DNA from 3 places in the Desulfofundulus sp. JL263-se genome. Region 3 is predicted to be linked to each of the others. Evidence: riboswitches for the same ligand, from Rfam matches in the RefSeq annotation. Region 3 holds a riboswitch; each other region holds the start of a gene.

Region 1 (8,173 bases), 450 kb from region 3:
CGAGCAGTATGGCCGCTTTTTTCGTTACTTTTGACTTTCTGAAAGGAGGTGGAGGTTTTTAGTGTCTACGGCAAATTCAATCTTTTGTAAAAAAATGTAACAAGAAACTTATACGGAATGTTACCTTAGTATTTTGGGAGGGAAGTTGCTTGACTGCAAACAACCAGATAGTTGTTTTCGGGTTAAATAATCAGCAATACGCGTTGCCCGTAAGTAATGTATCAGAAATTATTCGGGTAATGGAAGTAACCAGAGTTCCAAATATGGAACATTATTACAAAGGGATAATAAACCTCAGGGGTTCGGTTATTCCTGTTATGAGCTTAAGTTTACGCCTTGGTCTGGAGGAGAGCGAGTTAGATAAGGATTCTCGAATTATAGTCTTAGAAAAGGATAAAGTAAAAATTGGTTTAATTGTTGATAATGTTTTTTCGGTAACCCAGTACTCCGAAAATGAATTAGAAGAGCCGGAATCAATGAATACCGGGTACCAGTTTATTGATGGCATTATCCACCAGCAAGATAATATAATTTTACTTTTAGCCCCGGATAAGATACTGGATTAATTTATATAGTTTACAACCTATTGAAAGGATGGTGCTTTTTGAATAGTCTAAGGTTAAAATTAATGCTTATAATTGTCGTTACCACAGTTGTGGCATTGGGGGCCGTTTCCTACCTGAATTACGGGAAAGCGTCAAATATTCTTAAAGAAGAATTATCGAAAGCGGCGGCCAATAATGCCGAGTATAATGCCCAAATTGTGGACAAGTGGCTGGAAGGTATCATAAAAGAAGTTGAAGATTTGGCTGAAACTGAAGCTGTCAAGAGTGGTGATCCGGAACAATACCTGCCGCTTTTAAAACGTGTGCAGAAAAAGCATAATGAATTTGAATTACTTTATGCCTCCGACAGGAATGGTGACAGCGCAGGGACAAACGACACAACTTTCAATATTGCAGACAGAGACTATTTTAAGGAACTTATGGAAACAGGCAAACCTGTTGTCTCTGATCCTATAGTAAGTAAAGCCACGGGTAACGATATTATCGTAGTGGTAGCCCCAACATATAAGGGGAATGAAACAACACCAAGTGGATTAGTGGGTGTTTGTGTTGCATTGGGCTACTTGCAAGAACTGGTTAAAGAAATGAAGATAAGCGGGTACGGGTACGGATTCATACAAAACTCGGACATGACTACCATTGTTCATCCCGATAACAAATGGGTGGGTAATAAAAAACTCGCCAGTGCCGGTGACAGCCGCTTAACGGAATTGGTTCGTCGCATGACTGAGGAAAAAAAGGGTTACGGGACTTATGCCTATCAGGGTAGCGAAAAAATGCTGGCCTTTGCCCGGGTGGAAACAACCGGTTGGTCTATTGCTCAGACAGCAGACATAGCAGACGTACTGGCACCCCTGGGAACTATCCGTAATGCTAACCTTTCGGTAACCCTAATTGCCATGCTTATCATGCTAGGCATCGCCCTGCTCATTGCCAACTACATATCCAAACCCATAATAAAGCTGAGTCAAACAGCTGAAGCCGTTGCCCGGGGAGACTTAACAAAGAAGGTAGACGTGACCGGCAAGAGTAAGGACGAAATCGGTTTTCTGGCAGGAGCATTTCAGAAAATGGTGGATAATCTAAAAACCATGATTGCCGATATTCAAGATAATTCCGATAAACTGGCTTCTTACAGCCAGGAACTGGCCTCCTCCAGCGAAGAAGTGAGCGCTGCCGTGGAAGAAGTGGCCAGCACCACCAACGAAGTTGCGGCCACCTCCAGCCAGGGGGCGGAAAGTGCAGAAGCCGCAGCTGAAGAATCCGAGCAGGTACGGCAAGTGGCGGAGGAAGGCAACCGGGCCGTGCAGGAAACCGTGGAAAAAATTAATTCCATTTCCCAGTCATCCCAGACCGTTGCCGCGGCCATCAAGAATCTCGGGGAGCAGTCTAACCAAATCGGGCAAATTATCAATACCATTACCAATATAGCGGACCAGACCAATCTTTTGGCTTTAAACGCTGCCATCGAGGCGGCCCGGGCCGGGGAACACGGCAGAGGATTTGCCGTGGTGGCTGAAGAAGTTCGAAAACTGGCCGAGCAGTCTGCCGAAGCAGCAAGCGAAATAACGGGCTTGATTGAAAAAATACAGGTTGGGGTTAAGGAAGCCGTAACGGCCATTGACAACAGCGTGGCGGAAGTAGACGAAGGAGTTCAAGTGGCCAATAACGCCGGTGCCGCCCTGGAGCAGATTATTAAGGCGGTGGAAAGGAACACGGCTGTGATCAAGGATCTGGCTGCCGGCTCCAGGCAGGCTGCTGAAGGCACACAGCAGCTTTCGGCGTCTCATGAACAGATTACGTCTACCATCCAGCAGGTATCCAGTGCGGCCCAGGAGCTGGCCAACATTGCCGGTAAGCTGCAAAATACTGTAGCCAAATTTAAGGTGGACAACTCTAGAACTAGAGTAGCTCCGGTAATAGAATTAAATGGTTATGAGGGCAGCGGTGAGGTCGAAACCACGAACTCATGATAGATATAATGCTTCACAGCGGGTGACGTTTCCTTTGTTTTTTATGCATAAATATGGTATAATCAAGAAAAAAAGGAAGCGAAAATTGTCGAATCAAAACGGGCAAACCGGTCGAAAGGTCGGGACGCAAAGCTTTGGGCCTAAGGCTTTTGAGCTATGGCTGCCAGGCTGCTTATAAGGTTGCTTGTGGGGCGGTCCGGGTAGCGGGGCCCCTTTTTTGTAATTTTTTGTAAGAAGAGTGCTTTTAATCAGTCTAAGATTAAAACTAATGTTAAAACTAATGCTTTTAATAAAAATTAATTTATAATAAAAATTAATTTAGGAGGGATTAACGATGACTGGGAGCGGTAAGACACTGGCACCTCCGCCGCAGGACGACCTCGGCAAGAGGTACGATAGCAAAATTCGGGAAGCAGAGATGAACAAAAAAGAACTGGCAAAAAAACTGGAGGCCCAGCGCAGACAGGCCCGCACATTTGCCAAACAGCAACAAATTGCTGAAAGACTTGCTGCTGCCACTGAAGAGTTATCATCCAGTGTAGAGGAATCCACAAGTGCGGTGGAGGAACTGCGGTCTGCTGTTGAACAGATTGCTTCGGGGGCAGAAGAGTCAAGCAGTGCGGCCCAGGAATCACTGGCTGCCATTAGCCAGATAACCAGGGGTGTCGAGGTGGCTGCAAGAAATGCAAGCACAGCCCTTGAGCGTGGAAAGGCCATCCAAAATGTTGTCAGGGCAACTTCGGCTGATATAGGAGAAATAGTAAATAGTGTTAATATTGCAGCCCAGTCAAACGCCGAGTCGGCCAGGCTGGTCGGTGAACTGGAAAACCAGGCAGAAGAGATAGGCAACATAATCAGTACAGTGGTTAAGATAGCCGACCAGACAAATCTTTTAGCGCTTAACGCGGCTATTGAGGCGGCCAGGGCCGGTGAACACGGAAAGGGGTTTGCCGTGGTGGCCGATGAGGTGCGGACGCTGGCCGAAATCTCGGAAAAGGCCGCCAATGATATTCGCGAGCTGGTGAGCAATATTCAGCAGGATGTTAATGCTATTGCCAAAGATATTAACGGCACTGCCGATGCAGTCCGGCAGCAGTCGGAAAAAGGCCAGGCAATCTCGCAAGACCTGGTGCAGATTGGCGAAGACATGAATGATGTGGTAAGCGCAGCGGAGGAAATAAACAGTTTATCCAATGAATCTCTGCAGAGCGTCAAAATTTTTCAGCAAGGTGCAGCTAATATTGCTAAAGCGGCCGAGGAACAATCCCAGGCCTCCCAGGAAATATCCGGCGTGGTGGAACAGCAGGTTAAGGCCCTGGAGGATATTGGTTCCAGCGCGGTTGAGCTGGCAGAAATGGCAGAGGAATTAAGATCGTCCACCGATATCAGCAAGTCTTCAGAGGGGCTGGCGGCCGCTGCGGAAGAGCTTTCCGCGGCCATTGAGCAGGTTGAACGCTCTGCCAGTGAAATTATGTCTGCCCTGAACATGGCCGCTCAGGGTGCCGAGAGACAATCCAAGTCCTGTGAAGAGTCTGCCTCTATTTCTAATAAGGTAGAACAGCAGTTAACCGAAATAGCTGAGAAAGCCGAGGTTTCCCTGCAAAAAGTCACCAACCTGTCGGATTTACTGGCAAAGAATAAGGTTAATACGGATGATTTAATAGCCGGTATCAGTGCGGCACTGGAAGCCAACCTTGAAAACCTGAAAAAATTAAAAGAATTGGATGTTAGTGCCAGGCAAATTGATAAAATTGTGGATACTATTGTTAGTGTGGGCATACAAACAAATATGTTGGCCGTAAGCGGCGCCATTGAAGCGGCCCGTGCAGGTGAGTACGGAAGAGGATTTGCCGTGGTAGCCTCGGATATTCGCAACCTGGCCCAGGACAGTGCGCGTAACGCCGAGCAAATCAAGGATATGGTAAAAGCAATTCAAGATCAAATAATAACTGTGCTGCGTGATGTAGAACAGGTGGCCAACGATGCCCGGCAGGAAGTGGAAAAAGCCAGGAAAACCATATCTGGTTTGGAGCAAATTGAGGCGGAAATGAAAGTTATATTAAACGGTGCGAAGGAAATTGCTGAAAATGCAGCCGACAACCAGGCGGCCATAGAACAGGCCAAGAAAGCAGTGGAACAGATTTCCGCAGCCGCCCATGAAGCCGCGGCGGCTACGGAACAGGCTGCATCCGCCGCCAGACAGCAGGCTGCCGGTGCCCGTGAACTGACCCGCGCCATTGAGGAAATTGCTGCCCTAGCCGATCAACTACAGCAAGGTTAGGGGGAGAAAGCAATGACTGTAACCAATCAACTGGTCACCTTCTATCTCGGACAGGAAAACTACGGTATTGAAATAGATTACGTGCAGGAAATCATCCGCATGCCCCGAATTGTACACCTACCGAAGGCTCCTGCCCATGTTGAAGGGTTGGCCAATTTGCGCAGCAATATCCTGACGATCATCAACGGCCGGGAGAAGTTTGGCCTGCCCCGCAAGGATCATACAGATGCAACCCGCGTAGCGGTACTGGACTTTCATGGATACAAACTGGGCTGTGTAGTAGACAGGGTATCCGAGGTGATAACAGTTAATGCCGAAGAGATAGAGGAAATTACTGCCGAAAAAGACTATCAAAAAAATTTTTTAAAAGGTGTAGCCAAGCTAAATAACGGGCAGCGTTTAGTAATGATTATTGACCCTGCTTATCTGTTTAGTCAGGCAGAAAAGAACATTATAAACAACAATGGGGGACGGTCGGGGATGGAGGAAAATAGTCGCCGAAGCTCCCAGATAACCGAAAATCAGGCAACAGAAAAAATAGAGCAATTTGTAAACTTTCGTGTAGCTCGGGAGGATTATGCCATACCCATTACACATGTACAGGAGATTGTACATGTGCCTTCAGTAATCAACCGGGTGCCCAACGCACCGGACTATGTCGACGGTTTGTTCAGTCTACGCAACCGTATTTTGCCTATTATTAACATTCGTCGTTTGTACGGTCTGGAACAGTCCGATTTTGATGAAAGGTCCCGGATAGTCGTAGTCAAAATCAAACATTCCGGGCAAACTCTTACCGTTGGTTTGGCCGTGGATGCGGTAAACGAGGTGCTGCGCATTTCCTCCGACGCCGTTGCCCCTGTACCTGATCTGCTGCGTACCCAAAAAACAAGTGAAATTACTGGAGTTTGCAAAAGTAAGAATCAGAATCTGGTTTATATAGTGGATCCTGCCCGTCTTTTCTCGCTGGAGGAAATGGTAGAGTTTACTTCTCAGAACGTTGAATCTGAACAAGAAATACAAAATACCGTGCAACCGGATGACGAAGAACAGCTGGTTACATTCTGGCTGGATAATGAGGAATTTGCCGTCAGTATAACTCAGGTGCAGGAAATCATTCGCGTACCTCAGGTGGTCAGGGTTCCTAAGGCGCCCAATTATGTAGAGGGAGTAATTAACATTCGGGGCGCCATTATACCTGTTATCGACTTGCGAAAAAAATTTAAACTATCGCAGTGTAGTCGTGATGAACAGTCGCGCATTGTAGTAATAAACCTGGACGGTCAGCGCACAGGGTTGATTGTGGATTCGGTGCGGGAAGTAGTGAAAATAAGTTGTACCGATATCGAACCGGTGCCCGAGATGCTCGATACGCGTGTTGACACGGCCTTTATCAAGGGAGTAGGAAAACTTGCCGGGGGTCAACGGATGGTGATTATTTTAGATATGGCCAAAGTAATCCTGGCAGATGATAACGGTGCTTCCGATATGAATTAGAACAGGTGGTGTACCAAGGATGGGGAAAATCGGGGTACTTGTGGTGGATGATTCGGCTTTGATGCGCAAGTATATAAAGCAAATCATTAATGAAGAGCCTGATATGACAGTACTGGATACCGCCAGGGACGGCCAGGAAGCGGTGGAGAAGGCCATTTCACTAAAACCGCAGGTTATCACCATGGATATCAATATGCCCCGCATGGACGGGATAACAGCGTTACAGTATATTATGGCGCAGGCTCCCTGCCCGGTGGTAATGCTGTCATCACTTACCCAGAAAGGGGCGCTGGCCACCTTTGAAGCCCTGGAACTTGGGGCGGTGGACTTTATATCCAAACCCGACGGTACTGTTTCTCAAGAAATATTTAAGATAAAAGAGGAAATTAAAGCCAAGGTGAGGGCGGCGGCTAGAAGCCGCCGCCCTGGCCAATTCCGGTCGGAACGAAAAAGAGTTGTCCGGGAGAAAAAAGACGTTCCGATAAAAACCGGTACGGTGCCCGTAAATATAGAAAAAGTTGTAATCATAGGGGTTTCCACAGGGGGGCCCAGCACGCTGATGGATATTTTACCACTCCTGCCGCCTGATTTTCCGGCTCCGGTGGTGGTTGTCCAGCACATGCCGGCAGGATTTACGGCCCCCTTTGCGCAAAGGTTAAACCAGTACTGCCGGTTAAGGGTCAAGGAGGCTGCCAACGGTGATGTGCTGGAGCAGGGAGTAATATATGTAGCCAGGGGAGGTTATCATCTTAAAGTAAGCCGGTTTCAGGTTAACAAGAGGGTCAAATTGTTTCTTTCCCGGGAACCGAAAGATTTGCTTTTTATGCCTTCTGTCAATGTAACCATGGAATCCTTCTGTAAAGCATTGGGACCGGATCGCCTGGTGGCCGTGCTGCTTACCGGCCTGGGCGACGACGGGGCGGATATGATGGTGCAAATACGCCGGGGCGGCGGGGTGACCATAGCAGAATCGGAAGAAACGGCAGTGGTATGGGGGATGCCCCGGGAAGCTTATTTGCGGGGCGGTGTTCAACACCTTGTACCTTCATATCAGATAGCCGAGTGCATTGTGGAAGCTTTAAAGCAGGTCTAGCCGGAGGTGCGCTAAATGAATACTGACGTTCTGGTCACCAAATTGAAAGAGGGTAATGAAAAGGAACGTCTGGCGGCTCTTCGCCATCTGGAGCAGCAGGGGGACGAGATGGCAATTAATGCCCTGATTGATTTGTTAACGCATGAACATAGCCGTTTGGTTCAGGAGGCGGCGGTAGCTGCGCTGATTCGGATAAATACGCCGCAAGTGGCGGAAGCAGTGGTTCAACTGCTGGAGAGCACCGATGCCTGGGTGAGAAATGCAGCTGTTGAAATCTTGCAGGGACTGGGCGAAACCGCATTTGATGTTGTCAGGGATCTTTTGCAATCTTCCGACCCCGACCTGCGTCTTTTTGCTGTTAATGTGCTGGGAGAGGCCAAATACAGGAAGGCCATTTCGCTATTACAAGAGGTTGTCAGTAATGATTCCGATGTCAATGTAGTGGCGGCAGCAGTGGAATATTTGGGAGAAATGGGCAGCCGGGTAACAGATGTCAGGTGTCTTGAGGATGCCGGTCGGCGTTTCCAAGATCCTTTTCTTCACTATGCTGTAGCCGAAGCATTAAAAAAAATAGGTCACATGTTGTAGAAGAGCAGGTGGTATAAAGTGACTTTCGCCGAGTTTATCAAACTAAGAGATTACATTTATCGAAAATCAGGTATTTTTTTTGAGGATAATAAACAATATTATGTGGAAAAACGGGTGCATGATCGTATGGCTGCCACCGGGCACCAAAGCTTTCAAAATTATTTTTTGTTTTTGC
Region 2 (8,173 bases), 410 kb from region 3:
AACTTTAGAGGGGCTATAAGTCCTCCTTGTAAATTTTGCGAACCCTTGAAGTCTATCAACTACCAACCCGTCAATCACCACCTTAATTGAATTTAACAAACAAATTTTACCATATTCTGTAATATCCTTCTCTTTCATTTTAACCTCCCTCATTTTAGAAATTTGGGCAAAGACTGCCTTTATCCCTAATTATATGAAATTTTTCTTGTATGAATAGGATTTTCCTTTAATTTTCAGGGATTTTTAACGATTGACAAGCATAAATTTTGTTTATATTAATAAAAAAATATCGGATACCCTTAACTTCAATTTCCAATTAGCTTGGTAATCCCATATGGATGGGTATGAATATTTCATAAAAATTTCGAGGGGGCATTTGGCATGTTTTTTGCAACCAACCAACCAACCAACCAACCAACCAACCAACCAACCAACCAACCAACCAACCAACCAACCAACCAACCAACCAACCAACCAACCAACCAACCAACCAACCAACCAACCAACCAACCAACCAACCAACAATAAATAAAGTAATAAGAGGATATTACTTTATTTTAGCTGGCGCAGAAACCTGGAAATATTATGCAATATTTCCAGGTTTCTGCGCTTTGTTTTTGTAAATAATTCTTTTAGGGAGGTGATAAGTATCTTTCTTTTTTGAGCTGATGTGCTTTGGACGCGAACGTTCCTGAAGTGTTATTTTAAAAGTTAGTAGAGTGCTTATCTGTAAAGTAATGCAAAATCCTGAAAAGGGCAAACCACTCGAAAGGGTGGGGCGCAAAGCCATGGGTCTAAGGCACAAGCTATGATTGCCAGGCTGCCGAGAAGGATTAGTTATTTGTTTCTTTGATAGGCAGCCTTTGGCTGCCTATTTCGTCATGTGTTTTCTAAAGAGTTGGTATGGTGCATATGTGCGGTGTCCGGGTCGGGCTTTCTTCGGTTTTGCACGGCCTCAAGCTGATTAAAATCCATATTTAAAAAATTTTAATCAGCTTTTTGACTGTGCAGCTTGATAAACATATTTAATACATAGATAAGGAAGGTGCGTAATATGTTTAAAAGATTAAGTTTAAAAGTTAAGCTAATTGCTTTGTTTTTGTTGATAGGTTTAGTACCTACCATTTTTATCGGTATTTTAAATTTTCGCAATGCCAGTGACAACATACGACGGGAAGCCTTCGACGCCAATAACTTGTTCTTGAGCTTAACAGTTACACAATTAAATGATTACTTCGCCGAAAGAGAAGGTGATTGCCAGCTTATAGCTAATTCCCGCGATATTTATCAGAGTATGAATATCTTAAAAGAAGCAGACTGGGATACGACTGATTCTCGTTGGGTTGAAAGAAAATCCATACTTGAACAATTTTGTTATAAAGTTGTTGAGGAATATGGTTACTTTTTTATTTTTGTAACTACCCCGCAGGGAAAAGTGGTATTCAGTACCAGAAAAGAAATTGAAGGGACTGACGTATCAACCAGTGACTATATACAACAATCTCTGGAAGGAAAATTAAACTGGTCTTCCCTGTTTTACTTAGATGTTATAAATGACAATATTATGGTTGTATCTTCACCGATTAAAAGTAAGGGTAATTCTGGAGAAATCGTTGGAACTGTTAATTTAGTGTTTTCAGGAAAACAGATAGATGACCTTGTTCATGTGGGAGTTGAAAAACTGGGAAAATCTGGTGATTCCTACTTGATTGATGCCAATGGCATGCTCCTAACCAATACCAGACTGGGTGAATATAAGGAAGGTGCTGCTTTGAAAAAAACTATAGATACTAAAGCAGTAAAACTTCTTTCTTCTGCTATCCAGGCCGGGGATTATAAATTTGGTGTACAGGCCGTTTATCTGGATTATCTTGGTAATGAGGTGCTGGGGAACCTGGGAGTTATTAAGCTTGGAGATAAGCCTGCCGGATTAATAGTAGAAATCGATGAGGCTGAAGCCTTTGCAGGCGTATACAAGATGAAAAGCTCCATAGTGCTAATCACCATTATTTTTGCTATTGCTATAGCGTTACTTAGTTACTTTATTGCACGCGGCATAGCAAGGCCGGTAGAAGAACTGGCAGGCGTTGCTGCTAAGGTTGCTACGGGAGACCTGACTGTTAAAATTATTATGAACCGGTATGATGAAATCGGCCAGCTTGCTAATGCCTTCAACAATATGGTTAATAATCTTAAGAATGTGGCTGTCACTCTCAGAGATAAGTCCGATTCCCTGGCGTCGTCTGCGCAGCAGCTTTCTGCAAATGCCGAAGAAACTTCCGCCGGTGCTAATGAGACGTCTTCAACCATGGCAGAAGTTGCTTCCACTGTAGAGCAGGTAGCCCAGAATGCCAAATCAATGCGAGAGGCTGCCAAGAGAACATCAAGCGAAGCAGGGAAAGGGCAAGAAGGCTTGGAAAAGATAACCAGACAAATGAAGAATATAAGCGATTCGGCTCAAAACGTGGCACAGGCAATTAGTAACCTTAATGAAATGTCGGAAAAAATAGGAGTTATCGTTGACACAATTACTAATATTGCCGATCAAACTAACCTTTTGGCCTTAAATGCAGCCATTGAAGCTGCCCGTGCCGGAGAGCAGGGTCGCGGATTTACCGTGGTTGCCGAAGAAGTACGGAAATTGGCCGAGCAGTCGGCGACAGCAGCACAGGAAATTCAGGAACTCATCGGCAATATCCAGATTGAGTCCAAAAACGCGACTGAAGTAATGAATCAGGGAGCAAAAGAAGTACAGGAAGGGGTTAAAGTTGTAGATGAAGTAGGTCGTTCTTTTGGTGAAATTATTAGCAAAATTAAAGAGCTTGCTAGCCATATTGATGAAATTGCAGCAGGTACAGAACAAGTTTCTTCTGCTGTTCAAAACGTAACCAGTACTACGGAAGAGTCTGTTGCTGCCATGGAAGAAGTTGCGTCTTCAACCGAAATGTTAACCCAAATGGCAGAAGAGTTGCAAAAAATGGCAGCACAGTTCAAAGTGGATGATGAACAACTTGCATCAATACCCGATAAAAGAGACCAGCCTCAAAAGAAAAAATGAACAAAAAGCTTTTATTGGAAAAAAGAAACTTGTGAGTAATTGGATTAGCAGCTAAAAGTTGAAGCTTGAAATTACAGCAGGTTCAGGTGAAGCTCGTCCGCCTTGAAATAAAGAGAATTGTTTTGCAGATTGCTCTGGCATCAAAAGCGGTTGCAGGTTGTTCAATCTGATATATGGGCCCGGTTGGGGCTAGGCTTGGGCTAAATAAAAATGAGAATTTAGAAGAAGGGGTGGCTGAGCGCACATGATGAAGGGAAAGCCGGTGTTCTATCAAGAGCTCAAACAGATAGGTTTACAGGAACTTTTAAAGAGTATGAGCCGGGCCCTGGGACTGGCGGTTATGGTTGCGTACCCGGGCGGCCATCCGCTGACCGAACCCTCTAACCTGTGTTCTTTCTACGCCCTGCTTGACAGCAATCCGGAAGCGCGGGCAAGGTGTGCAGCTTCGCACGCGGCCTCTGTGAAGGCTGCTGTAGCTGCAGGAGAGGAGGTTCTTCACACCTGCCGTGCCGGGCTGGTGCATATGGCGGTTCCCCTGCAGGTGGGTGGAGAGATCGTAGCCGTGGTGCTGGGCGGCAACGTAGCCCTGCGTCCGCCGGCATCTGTATGAAATACACAGCCGGTGGAAGGGCGACCTTCCAGGCTTGGCGGTCTACGGGTGCAGCCGACGGCCTGGTGAATGAAGCCGGGAAGTATGCCGGGCTGTAGTTTCCAGCAATTTCGTTTGGAGTTTTTTGAGGGTGACCCGCAAATCGGAACCCATAAGTTAGCCGCACTCTGGGCCGACTTCGGATGACAAGAAAGGTTAGCCCGGTGTGCGGTTATATGCTAGCCGGGATAAAAGTGTCGTTAACTTGCCGGGCAGGACGTACTCTGGCCCGGGGCCCATAGAGTTTTATCCAAAAGTGCCCGGAGCGGTGTGTGCCCAAATACGCAACAAGTTTTCCGGGATGTTTAACGGCTGCAGTTGCAGCTGGTTATCTCCGGGCCGCAAGCAAGGTAGTCTGCACGACCCGGGAAAAGTCCAATAAAAAGCATCGGTGCTAGCTTGGTACCCCAGAGAAATACCCCGGCCAGGCAGAGACCGGTACTTTCCTTAATGCTTCATATGCCTTGTCCCGGGGACACTCACAGCGACCAAAAGAGCTGGGCCCTAGCCCAGCTCCGGTAATTGCTTGTGTGTGCTGCGTGTACATTATTCTAGCACATCACCTAATACTTTGGATCTCCTGAATAAATTTTTTCATGCGTTCATAATGCGACCCAGGCCAGTAGATACGACCGCAATTGGAGCAGATGTAAAAAATCTGATAATATTCCCGGGTTCTGGGTGGCAACCGGTCTTCCACCTCTTTCTTAGGTATCTGTTTTAATAATCCATTACAGGGTATGCATCGCCGAAATGGTTTAATTGCATGGAACAAATTAAATCTGTTTAACACCTCTACCAACTGGGACTTAGGCTCGTTTTCCCGTACCAAATAGCCATGCGTAACTTCTCCACGCTTTAGCAGGCCGCGACTTCGGGTTAGCAAAACCCTGTGTTCTTGCATCGAAAACTGGACCAGTTCTGCATCCTGATACTCATTGCTATATAGCGCATCAAACCCCGTCATGCGCAGATAGGACGCTAGCCGACCCAGGTGGGCATCAAGGATAAATCGAACTTCGGATGGTGGTACCGGGCATCTGTACCGCAAGGGGGCAATATCAATTGTTTTAAATGCCGGGTATACGCTGATACGGTCGCCATCCCTCACATGACGGGAAAGGTCTACTGGTTGTCCGTTTATAAGGACAAGGTCCACCTCGGTGTGGGGGACACCAAGTGACTCAATCAGATCCTTGACTGCGGGCTGTCCCCAAAAACAGTAAGCGAAGGAAACTTTCCGTTGCGCCGGTTTCAACAAGTCATTAAGTTCGGCATAAAATCGAAACCAAGCACAATTCATTTTAATCCCTCTCAATACTTTGGCTTAAGTTTGTGTAAAACTTAAGTTGAACTTACTTGGGTTACTGCAATCCCCCTGGTCGAACCATATCAAGATAAATCATACTAAAAATGGATCGTGATTGAAAGTATTTTTTCCTTTTTAATTGGCATCTAAATTTCCCGCACCGGATATTGTGGAGACCTCCCAGAAAGAAAGCAACCGCATATTTGTCGAAGAAAAAAGTGCCGGAGGTGATGAAAATGTCCCAGGTATTGACGCCTTAAGGTAAGATCCTAAAAATCACTGTGCAAAGAGGGTGACTGTGTATTTACACTGGGGAAAAACACAGTTTTTTTGAGCAGGCGGTTGAAAACCGTACCCGGAGTATCACCCACCTAATTTCAGAATCGAGAAAGAGTGTAATGATCGATCATAATTTATACCTGTGGAATTTCTTTTTCCACTAACAGCCCCTCAGAGTATTTGATAACCCAATATAACGAATCATAAGCTTTGGAAGGAGTTGCTTGCACATCGTATATTTTAATGCTTTCTTGTTCATAAGCCTTTTGAATCTGAACAGGCTTAAAGGGCCATTTTTCCAGCACTTGTTTTTTCCCTTTCCTGGTTTCCAAGTACATTTCATTAATTTCATAGCGAGGATTGCCTGCTTTATATTCATGCACATTTGCAGCAATTTTATTGTTGCTATTAAAATTTACCCATAAATTCAGGGGATTAAACAGTTTGAAACTCAGTTTGCTTAAGTCCAGTGTGCGTATTTCGCTAGTACGTATCGTTTCCCCATCCTGCACTGAAATGTAATACTTAAGGTTGGGTTTGGGTTCCGTGACACGTACCTCTTTCAGATTTCTGGCTATTTGAGGTTCTTTTTTTGTAGCTCTTCCCAGGCGAATATCAAAGATAGGTTCCAGTGGAACTTTAACAGGTAAAACTACGGAAAAATAGCCTTTGGATTCTTCTTCAGCAACAACTTCTGTATAATCTTCTTTCCCTACCGGTTGATAATTAAGCATTACCTTGCTACCTTCCCGATATTCCCTTAAATACCAACTAATTTTCGTAAGAGCTTTTTCCCTGTCTACATCCATAAATTCTACTTCTATAGGAGTCCACCAACGGGCATCTTCTTTTATGCTCTGCATAGTTCCCCTGATATTTCCTACCTCCGAGTGTAGACTATTTAGTTCTCCCTGCAGATGGTTGACCTGCTGTTGCAAATGCCTGGTATTGGACCAAATAAGCCAGTTTATGACCAGGATGCTCACCAATAGGATAATTGGTAATAAAACTTTTTTTTCTTTAAACATCTATTTCCCCATCCTTAGTAAAAATATCATTTATTATTCTATTTAAACATTTTTCTGTAAGAAATGTTTCCTTAATGTGAAAAGTTGTAATGTATTTTAAGCATGCTGCTTAATGTCTTTGAAATGCGACTGATACAGTTAGGGTATAATTAATCCTGGTATTCTGGTAGAATTAGAATATCCCCCAATAATAGAGAGGAGGAAGTGATATCTTGGGTCTTCCAGCAAATATTTTGGGCTTAATCGTCTTTGGTATTTGTCTATTATTCCTTGCAGCTTGGCTTTTTCAGTGGCTATGGAATATTACCATGCCGCAGGTTTTCAACCTGAAAAAAATTACATATTGGCAAGCTTTTAGACTTTTACTGATAGCTGGTATACTTTTTGGTGGTCCGAATATTAATTTTGGTTAACGCATGGTTCCATTCAAAGAAACATAATTGCAATTATCGTCAATTGTAGCATATCTAACCCAAAGTCCGGTCTTTCTGCGCCCGTCGCTTATCAAACCAGGTTTTAATTACCTACTGTTTGCTGGTACTACTTAAGCTTAAAACGGGCTATAAAGGGCTGCTGCTGAAAATTAAGAGGTTGCTGGATACCTGCCTTTATGAACCATTTACTGAATTCGCTAAAAAGCTTTATCCAAAGGTTAAACACAGTTCGAAAGGCCGGCGAAGGATTAATCATAACCAAACTTTTGAGGTTACATTAAGGCAGGTGATGACAGGCGAAGCGGAACATTTAGATGATCTGATCTATGACCCGTTAATTTAATTTAATTAAGTTAGTGTTGTCAAAATGTGGATAAGGGCTACCTATGTCTGTATGCAGAAAAAGGCTGCTACTTGTATACACCATAAATCCTGTATAGTTTATGCTTGCATTCATGGGCTTGAAGTTAGAAAGGTAATTTTTATGCAACGCTAATGAATTTGTACAAAGATATTATTTACCTTACCGTCCTGGGAGGGATAAGATGGAGTCCGCCAAAAAGCAAGAAAAGCAAGACCTCTTTAAGGCCTGGAGGTTTTTTATAGAAAACAAGAAAATACCCCCAGATAGGCGTATTAGGCCACTTGTTGCCGAGTCCTGGAATAAGATGTCATAAGTTTAAAGTAAATCCATTTAAGCTTCACGTTAAAAAAATATCAGGTGAAGAATTAACTAGGGTTATTAATGCAAAGAGAAAATTGATTAATATAGCCAAACCCTACATGGAATCCCTTTATAACTTGGTAATTGGTTCCGGTTTTGTGGTAACTATTTGTAATGAAAAAGGTATTCTTTTAGAAGTACTGGGTGACCAGGATGTTTTAAATAATGCGAATAGCATTAATCTCGTTCCTGGCGTTGATTGGTCAGAAGCCTTTATGGGGACTACAGCTATTGGCCTTGCTTTGAAGATAAAATCTCCTGTTCAAGTATATTCAGCTGAACACTATTGCCAACCCCTCCATGAGTGGACATGTTCGGCATCTCCCATAATGGACCCCCAAGGTAATTTGATTGGTGTCTTAAATATGTCCGGTCATTATGAAAAAATACATCCTCATACTTTAGGAATGGTAGTAGCCGCGGCCCAGACAATTGAACAGCAGTTGAAAACGCAACAATTTGCCAATAACTTTGTAGTTAATAACAAATATTTAAAAACAGTTTTGGAAACTATGTCCGACGGGGTTATTTCCGTAAATCGGCAAATGCAAATTACTTACATTAATTCAATTGCTGCCAGAATGTTCAACCTGGAGTTAGGAACTGTTCAGAACAATTTGCTTCCGGAACCTCTCGTAACCCAGTTTAAACTTCAAGACGTTCTTCAAAAGGGAATAGATATAGTAGGTAAC
Region 3 (8,173 bases):
GAAGGCTTTGCCCCACAGAAAGCGGGCCCTCGATGGCACCGATGGCCTGCTGTAATAAGATGGGCCCCAGGGTACGTACGGAAGGGTTTAAAAGGGTTGCCGTGGCCTCATCATAAAGGATTGTGGGTGACAGCCGGCTCAGCCCCTGTTCCAGTTTCTCATGGGCCAATTGCTGCTGTGCCGTCGACTCACCTGTTACCGGGTAAACCGCGTCAGCAGCCATGCCGGCCAAGAGGGAGGCGAAAATTGCAAAAAACAGCCATACGGCAATACCTGCCAGGGCTGAAGTGGATGTCTGCCGGAACAGCAGCGAAAAAAGCATGGAAAGGGCCAGCCAAAAAGCTACATAGACCACGCTGATCAATAAATAACTTCCTATCCGCAATATTTCTCCCCAAGTGGGCGGCACGCCGGTCAATATCAAGCCCATGCCTGCCACTATCAGCCCCAGGCTGAAAATCATCATTGCCAGTACAATAATCCCGGCCAAAAATTTGCCGTTTATCAAGGCGTCGCGGTAAATGGGCTGGGATAACACTCTGCTGAGGGTGCGCCGGTTTTTTTCGCCGTTTATGGCGTCAAACCCCATAGCCAGCCCCACCAGCGGGCCTAAAAAGGACAGAAAAGAAGTAAAGGGGGGCATGGTGGAACCGGAAGCGGTAAACAGCCGCAAAAACACAAATTCAGTTTCACCTTCTCCCACCGCCGCCCTGATATTGCTGGCGGCAACATAAGTGGCGGCCAGCCCGGTAACGGCCACCAGCAAAAAAAGTATAAGAAAGCGATTGCCCCCCAGGTGGTCGGCCGCTTCCTTGCGCACCACCGCCGAAATTCCCCTGTTGGCCTGAATTACAGATTTAACCGGCGCCCCCCCTGCAGGCGGCAGGTATTTTTTCCAAAACGAGAGGTCAGGTACTTGAACCCGCATTTTCATAGTTCCCCTCCTGTTGGAAATAACGGCGGTAGATATCATCCAGGGAGAAACCTTTGAGCCGTAAGTGTTGTATTACGTATCCTTTAGCAAATAGACTTTTTGCCAGGTTATGGCGTATATCCCCGGTACAGTGAAGCAATAAAAGTTCTTCCTGCCTGCTGACTGACTTTACGCCCTCAAACTGCTGGCAAAACTGTACCAGAGCTTCATCAAAAGGAGTGGCGGCCAGTTCCACTACTACTGTATCGCCCGTCAACTGGGCTTCCAGGTCCTGGATTGTGCCGCAGGCAATTAAGCTGCCGTCAACCAAGATGCCCACCCGATCGCAAATCCGCTGCACCTGGTGCAGCAGGTGGGAAGAAAGTAAAATTGTGCGCCCGTCCTTTCGCGCCAGCTCCACTATCAAATTCAGCAAGCGATCCGTTCCATCGGGGTCAAGCCCGAGGGTGGGCTCATCAAGAATCAGCAGTTGCGGGTCCTTTACCAGCAAGTCGGCTATACCCAGCCTTCGGCGCATACCGTGGGAATATTCCCCTACTTTTCTGTTTCCTTTTTCCGCCAGGCCCACCCGCTCCAGGGCTGCTTCTATTCTTTTCCGCGCCTGCTCGCCCGTTATGCCGTTAAGCGCAGCTGTATAGCTTAAATTTTCCCAGCCCGTGAGCTCGTTATAGAAGCCCACATTGTCCGGCAAATAGCCGGTAATGGATTTTACGGCCAGCGGGTTTTTGGTAGCATCGCAGCCGTTAACAATTGCCCGGCCTTCCGTGGGTTCGCTCAGCCCCAGGAGCATCAAGATAATGGTCGTCTTGCCTGCCCCGTTGGGGCCCAACAGCCCGAATATGGTTCCCGGCATTACGTGCAAATTGAGCTTATTCACGGCAGTTATATTGCCGTAGCGCTTGGTGAGGTTTATGGTTTTAATAATTGGCTCTTCCCCCGCAGCCATGCTTATCTCCTCCCGTAAACACGAAAGGCCCTGTATACCCCGGCTATTACCAGCAAAACGATAAGCAGGCCCAGTACGCCCCACAAAGTGGAAGTCTTAACGGTAACCCTCAGGTCAGCCTCATCACGGGTTTCTCTGGTGTCGGCACTGAGAGAAACAACATAGTCCCCGGCAATGGCCTTGCCGCTGGCTTTAATGACGGCGGAAATCTGCCGTGTTTCTCCCGGCTTCAACACATCTACGGTTTCGGGGTCAAATTTTACCGACCAGTCCCGGGGTGCCTGCGCGGAAAAGCTGATGTCGTGCAGTTCCGTGCTGCCGGTATTGCGGACTTCCATGGTAATTTCCTTTTCTTTGCCCGCCACTATGTCTGCACTCAGCCTGCCTGAAGGAGTGGTAAATTCCAGTTCGTACGAGCCGGTGATAATTACATTCAGGTCGGTACTGATCTTTTCGCTGCCGCTTACTGCTTGTACAGGTATGGTGTATTTGCCGGCCTTCACCCGGGCCGGGGGAACTATCATAACATTGAGGCCTTCGGTCTGGCCTGCCTTAACGGTCAAGCTGGCAATTTGCTGGTCCTTATATGCCGGGGTGAATGATACCTGCCAACCTTCAGGCACCTTTGCGCTGAGGCTGTACGAGCGGTCTTTGGAACTGTTATTGGATAAATCCAGCCTGAAGTTGTATGTAGCATCACCGGGCCCCTTGAGCTCTGAATACTGGGTCACCAGTTCGTCTTGTCCTATATTTTCCTTAGTTATGGCAATATCGAGGCGCAAATTATCCCAGCCGTCCCTTACACCGGCAGCCTCGACTATAATGCCGTAGCTGCCGGGGGAGGCATTATCCGGCACTTTAACATGCAATGTCGCACCCGCCGCAGAGTTGCGGCCTACATAAACCTGGTGAATTATTTTACCGTTGCCCTTAAGGACTGTTTTCCATCCCTTCGGCTTTTGCTTCACGCTCAATTTAACGGCCTGTGAAGCCAGCCCGTTATTTTTAATTTGCAAGTCGAAGGTAAGATCTTCTCCCGGTGTAATCGTAATTCCGGGATAATCCGTCGACAGTTCCAAACCTGTGCGGGCCTGGGCAGAAAAGGGGTTCACCATTAGACCCAATATTACTAAAATTGTTAAGAAAAAGACTGCTGCTTTGCTGTTTTTTTTCTGCATCAATACCACCTCCACAGGTTTTTTATATGAAAGCCTTGCGCCACCTGCTGCTCCGCAGGCGGCATGGAGGTTATTGATGTATTCCACAAAATTATGTTATCTTTAAAAGTTAGACAAGTCAAGCAAGTACCCGGGCTGCCTGGCCCTTAAAAACCTTCTTAAAAAAGTTCCCCTTCAAGTACTAAATATTTAGATGTTTTGTGCCGAATAAGTTATTAGCAGACGGCGCTAGGGAGGGTTATTATGTTCTCCAATCTACGTATCGGCGGTTTGGCCTCCGGGATGGATATAGATTCCATTGTGGAAGAGTTAATGAAGGCGCACCGGGCACCGGTGCAGAAGCTGGAACAGGAAAAACAGATCCTGGAGTGGAAACAGGAAGATTACCGGGAGATAAATACCAGGTTGCGCAGCTTCCGGGATATTGTTTTTGATATGAAGCTGCAGTCCACTTATTTGGCCAAGAAAGCATCCTCTTCCGATGAAAGCGTGCTTACGGCCACGGCAAACCCCAGTGCCGCACCGGGAACTTATATCGTAAACATAAGCCAGCTGGCAGCAGGTGTTTTCAAGGGCAGCCAGTCTGGATTAGCCGACGAAAAGAATGAGGATGGCAGCACGAAAACCCTGGCAGAGCAGTTTGGCCTCAGCGGAACCATAAGCTTTGAACTGCAGGGAAGCAAAGGCAGTCAAGTCTTTGAGTTCGATACGGGCTCGGATACCATTTACACAGTAGTTTCCGAGATAAATAGTGCCGACCTCGGCATTAAAGCAAGTTACGACTCCACTTTAAACAGGTTTTTCCTCACCACCGAATCAACTGGAAAATACGAATTTATTAACGTAATCAGTGATAGTAGCGGATTTTTATCAGATGCTACCGGTTCAGACGGCAGTAACGTCTTAGGTTTATTACTTAAAACCAGCGGTTTTAAAATCGATGAACCCGAAACCGATCCTAATTATGCGAATCTTCCTGCCAATCAAAAGGGCCAGGACGCCAGCTTCACCTTCGGGGACACCGTCCTCACCAGTTCCACCAACAATGTGACTGTCAATGGCATATCGCTGGAATTAAAAGACGACACGGGTACCGACGTCAACATCACCATCACCAGCGACACCGACGCCGTCTTCAATTCCATTGTTAATTTCATAAACGAATACAATAATGTCATCGAGGCCATCAGCGATAAACTGCACGAGCCGCGCTACCGGGACTACATGCCCCTCACCGACGAGCAGAGGGAAAAGCTTACCGACGACCAGATTGACAGGTGGATTGAAAAGGCCCGCAGCGGCCTTTTGCGCAACGACCCCATTTTATACAGCATATTTTCTAAAATGCGCTTTACCATGTCGGCAGTGGTTCCAACCAGCAACCCTGACTACGACCGCCTGGCCGACATAGGCATCACCACCACGGCGGATTATACGTCCGGCAAGCTGGTGGTAGATGAAGAAAAGCTGCGCGACGCCATTGAAAAAGACCCCCAGGCTGTAATGGAACTGTTCACCCACGATTCTGAAGACTACAGCGAAATGGGCATTGCCAGGAGGCTTTATGAAGATGTAAACAATGCCATGCAAAGGATTTCCGAAAAGGCCGGCAGTGACAACAACTACAGCCTGGTGGACAACAGCTTCATCGGCAAGGAAATCGAACGCATACAAGAAGAGATAGAGCGCAGGGAAGAACGCCTGGAACAGCTGGAAGACCGCTATTGGCGGCAGTTTATCGCCATGGAAAAGGCCATTCAGCAGATGAACCAGCAGAGCCTGTGGCTGGCCCAGCAGCTGGGCCTGGGCATGGGCTAGAAAGGAGTATAAAATTAATGAACGCCAACCCTTACCAGCAATACCGGGAAAACGCCATCAAGAGCGCATCGCCGGGAGAATTGACCCTTGCCCTTTATAACGGAATCGTAAAGTTTATCAGGCAGGGAATGATGGCCATTGACGATAAAAACATTGAAGGGGCCAGTAATGCCATCATAAGGGCACAGGATATCATTTCTTACCTTATGGATACATTAAACCGCGACTATGAAATTGCCAATAATCTTATGAGCCTTTATGATTATATGAAACGCCGGCTGGTGGAAGCAAATATCAAAAAGGATAAAGTCATCCTGGAGGAAGTGCTGGGAATGGTAGAAGAATTGCGGGACGCCTGGGGACAGGCCGTAAAACAGACTGGTGGAAGAAAATAAGGGATAAATGCGATGGCGGACAGGGATAATATATTGCAAAATTTATTTGAGTTAATGGAAGAAAAAAAGGCGCTGGCCCTGCAAATTTTGGATTTAACCCGCAAGCAGGCTGAAGCGCTTAAAACAAGGGACACCACAGGCGAAAAATTTATACAATACCTGCAGGATTTGCTGGATGAGAGACAAAAATACATTGACATGATAGACCAAATCGACCGGAAAATACCTTTTTTAAAAGAAAAGCTCGACAAGACGGGCGGCAGGCGGGAACTCTATGCCGTCATGGAGGATATGATAAGCGATATCACGGAAATTTTGGAAGAAGCGCGTAAGATTAATGATGACAACCGGGCCAGGTTTAAAGAGTTCATGTCCCGGCTGCTCGACCGCATGAAATCTTTACAGGCCGGGAAACTTTCAGTCAAAACATATACAAAATCACCCCGGCAGGTACAGGGATTTTTTGTGGATAAGAAAAAATAAGTTGAGCATTTTAAAGAAGGTGAAAGAGTGAAAATCCAGGGCACAGCCCCCTCCGGTGTTACTCAATTTCGGAAATCTCCCGATAGTCCTCAATTAAGACAGAATTTCCGGAAAAAAATAGAAGCATTTAATAATCCGGAAACCAGTCAAAGGGAAAAACCTTCCGAGCAGCAGCTACAACAAGCAATAGAGCAGTTAAATAAAACCATGATGACCTATAATACGGAACTCCGGTTTAAGCTGCACAAAGAAAGCGGCGAAATGCAGATTTCGGTAATAAATTCAGAAACCAAAGAGGTAATCCGGAAAATCCCCCCGGACAAGATATTACAGATTGTGGCCCATATCAAGGAAATGCTGGGAATAATTGTGGATGAGCTGATTTAGCCTGAGAAACGCCCGCAATTAAAGCGGGTTTTTGTTTTTTTAGGTCAAATTGATAACATTTAATAAATTATCAATTGACTTTTCCTGGGCAGTAAACTATATAATATTCTATGGTATACAACGACATATTTAGGCAAAATTACCGAAAGGTAATGGCGCAAAGCTAGAGGGTCTAAGGGCTCTTGAGCCTATGACAGCCAGCTGCCCTGCAAAAGCAGGTTACACAAAATCCTCTGGCCTTTTCCGGAGGATTTTTTAATATAATAAATATCTTGCAGGATGTTCAAACATTTTGTTGAAGTAAAGAAAAATAATGCCTTTATCACCAGTAGTAAACCATTTAAGTTAAAAGTTATTTCCAAAGGTGATTGGTCATGTTTTTCAATAACAACAAAATTAACCTGGCTTTAATTAAACAACTGGATGCGGCAAATTTACGCCAAAAGGTAATTGCAGATAACATAGCCAACATAAATACCCCCAATTTTAAAAAATCAAAGGTAAGGTTTGAGGGAGAATTAAAAAAAGCCTTAAGCAAAAAACAGCCGCGACTCTTAACCAGCCACCCCCGGCACATTTCCAACATACCAACTCTGTCCCAACTGGAGCCTCAAGTGGTTAAAATGGAAAATACCACCATGAGGGCAAATGGTAATAACGTGGATCTGGACGAAGAAATGATTAACCTGGCCAGAAATACCCTTGTTTACCGTACCGCAGCGCAAATTTTCAATATGCGCAAGTCTATAATAAGTGAAGTAATCCGGGGAGGGAGGTAATAATTTTGCTCGATGCCTTTGACATCAGCGGTTCCGGAATGACGGCAAACCGGTTGTGGCTGGATACAATAGCCAACAATATTGCCAATATGAACAGCACCGGACGCCCCGAAGACAGGAAAAATCCCCCTTACAGGCGGCAAGTCCCGGTGTTTTCCCAGGTTTTAAAAAGGGAATTAAAGCACAGCCCGGCCGGTACCGGTTACCGGCCGGGAGGGGTTACAGTAATTAAAATTCTCGAAGATCAAAATGAGCCCAGGCTGGTGTATAACCCCTCTCACCCGCACGCCAACCAGGCGGGTTACGTGGCCTACCCCAATATTAATATAACCAATGAAATAGCCAATATGATGGCTGCCACCAGGGCATATGAAGCTAACGTCACCGCTTTGCAGGCAGCCAAAGACGTGGCGCTGGCGGCACTGGAGATAAGCCGGGGCTAAAATAACTTACCCTACCCGGGAAAGGAGAGTAAAGGTTGAATATAAATGCGATTCTTCCGCAACCTGTAACGCTAGCGGAAAAACAATCCGCTGCCTCTTCCAAGAAGAAAGAATCTTTTGCCCAGATGCTCAACCAGTCGCTGCAAAACCTGAACAAGTCCCAAAAAGAAGCGGAAGGGGCAATCAAACAATTCCTTACTGGAGATATTCAAGACCTGCACCGGGTTATTATTACCCTGGAAGAAGCAAAGCTGAGCATGCAACTTGCCGTTCAGGTGCGCAATAAATTGCTGGAAGCATACCAGGAAATGATGCGCATGCAGATATAATATACCCGCCAAACATCTAGGAGTGGTCCAATGAATCCCAATAACCTGCTTGCCAGGTTGCGGGAATGGTGGCAAGCTCAGGATACCAAGCGCAAAATTGCATTCGTTGTCGCCGGCGCGGCAATTCTTATTACATTGACCTTTCTCGGCCAAATTTTGCTGCGTCCCGCTTACGCACCTCTTTTTACCCAACTGGACCCGGCAGAAGCAGGCTCCATAGTGGAGGAACTGGAATCAATGAATGTTCCCTACCGCCTTACCAACGGCGGTAAAACCATAGAAGTTCCGGAAAACCAGGTCTATCAAACCCGTATCAAACTTGCCAGTTCCGGCGCCCTGCCGGGAGGGGACAAGGGATTTGAACTGTTTGACGAGCAAAAATTCGGCATAACCGAATTTGAACAACATGTAGGGTACCAGCGGGCATTACAGGAAGAACTCCGGCGCACCATTGTTCAGCTGGACGAGGTGGAACAGGCAC

What was found. A riboswitch is a leader RNA that binds a small molecule or an ion and turns the genes downstream of it on or off. The one in region 3 is predicted to bind cyclic di-GMP.
Region 1: linked by a shared signal. The riboswitch ahead of ACX4JR_RS06450 (methyl-accepting chemotaxis protein) and the one ahead of flgB (flagellar basal body rod protein FlgB) in region 3 are both predicted to bind cyclic di-GMP.
Region 2: linked by a shared signal. The riboswitch ahead of ACX4JR_RS06630 (methyl-accepting chemotaxis protein) and the one ahead of flgB (flagellar basal body rod protein FlgB) in region 3 are both predicted to bind cyclic di-GMP.

Annotation. Positions count from the first base shown of each region.
Region 1 is NZ_CM149993.1:1,265,474-1,273,646, forward strand. Features, by position in the region: gene ACX4JR_RS06440 (chemotaxis protein CheW) at 150-566, shown strand; gene ACX4JR_RS06445 (methyl-accepting chemotaxis protein) at 629-2,539, shown strand; cyclic di-GMP riboswitch class I at 2,631-2,715, shown strand; gene ACX4JR_RS06450 (methyl-accepting chemotaxis protein) at 2,874-4,820, shown strand; gene ACX4JR_RS06455 (chemotaxis protein CheW) at 4,833-6,317, shown strand; gene ACX4JR_RS06460 (protein-glutamate methylesterase/protein-glutamine glutaminase) at 6,337-7,410, shown strand; gene ACX4JR_RS06465 (HEAT repeat domain-containing protein) at 7,426-7,998, shown strand; gene ACX4JR_RS06470 (CheR family methyltransferase) at 8,017-8,173, shown strand, end outside.
Region 2 is NZ_CM149993.1:1,306,114-1,314,286, forward strand. Features, by position in the region: gene ACX4JR_RS06620 (hypothetical protein) at 1-138, opposite strand, end outside; gene ACX4JR_RS06625 (hypothetical protein) at 271-525, opposite strand; cyclic di-GMP riboswitch class I at 746-828, shown strand; gene ACX4JR_RS06630 (methyl-accepting chemotaxis protein) at 1,055-3,058, shown strand; gene ACX4JR_RS06635 (PocR ligand-binding domain-containing protein) at 3,303-3,668, shown strand; gene ACX4JR_RS06640 (Mut7-C RNAse domain-containing protein) at 4,267-5,010, opposite strand; gene ACX4JR_RS06645 (hypothetical protein) at 5,430-6,323, opposite strand; gene ACX4JR_RS06650 (hypothetical protein) at 6,536-6,736, shown strand; partial or broken gene ACX4JR_RS06655 (IS4 family transposase) at 6,840-7,100, shown strand; gene ACX4JR_RS06660 (sigma-54-dependent Fis family transcriptional regulator) at 7,559-8,173, shown strand, end outside.
Region 3 is NZ_CM149993.1:1,716,476-1,724,648, forward strand. Features, by position in the region: gene ACX4JR_RS08735 (ABC transporter permease) at 1-934, opposite strand, end outside; gene ACX4JR_RS08740 (ABC transporter ATP-binding protein) at 909-1,880, opposite strand; gene ACX4JR_RS08745 (COG1470 family protein) at 1,883-3,058, opposite strand; gene ACX4JR_RS08750 (flagellar hook-associated protein 2) at 3,302-4,876, shown strand; gene fliS (flagellar export chaperone FliS) at 4,894-5,271, shown strand; gene flgN (flagellar export chaperone FlgN) at 5,284-5,754, shown strand; gene ACX4JR_RS08765 (flagellar protein FlaG) at 5,782-6,141, shown strand; cyclic di-GMP riboswitch class I at 6,264-6,350, shown strand; gene flgB (flagellar basal body rod protein FlgB) at 6,516-6,920, shown strand; gene flgC (flagellar basal body rod protein FlgC) at 6,920-7,363, shown strand; gene fliE (flagellar hook-basal body complex protein FliE) at 7,399-7,692, shown strand; gene fliF (flagellar basal-body MS-ring/collar protein FliF) at 7,723-8,173, shown strand, end outside.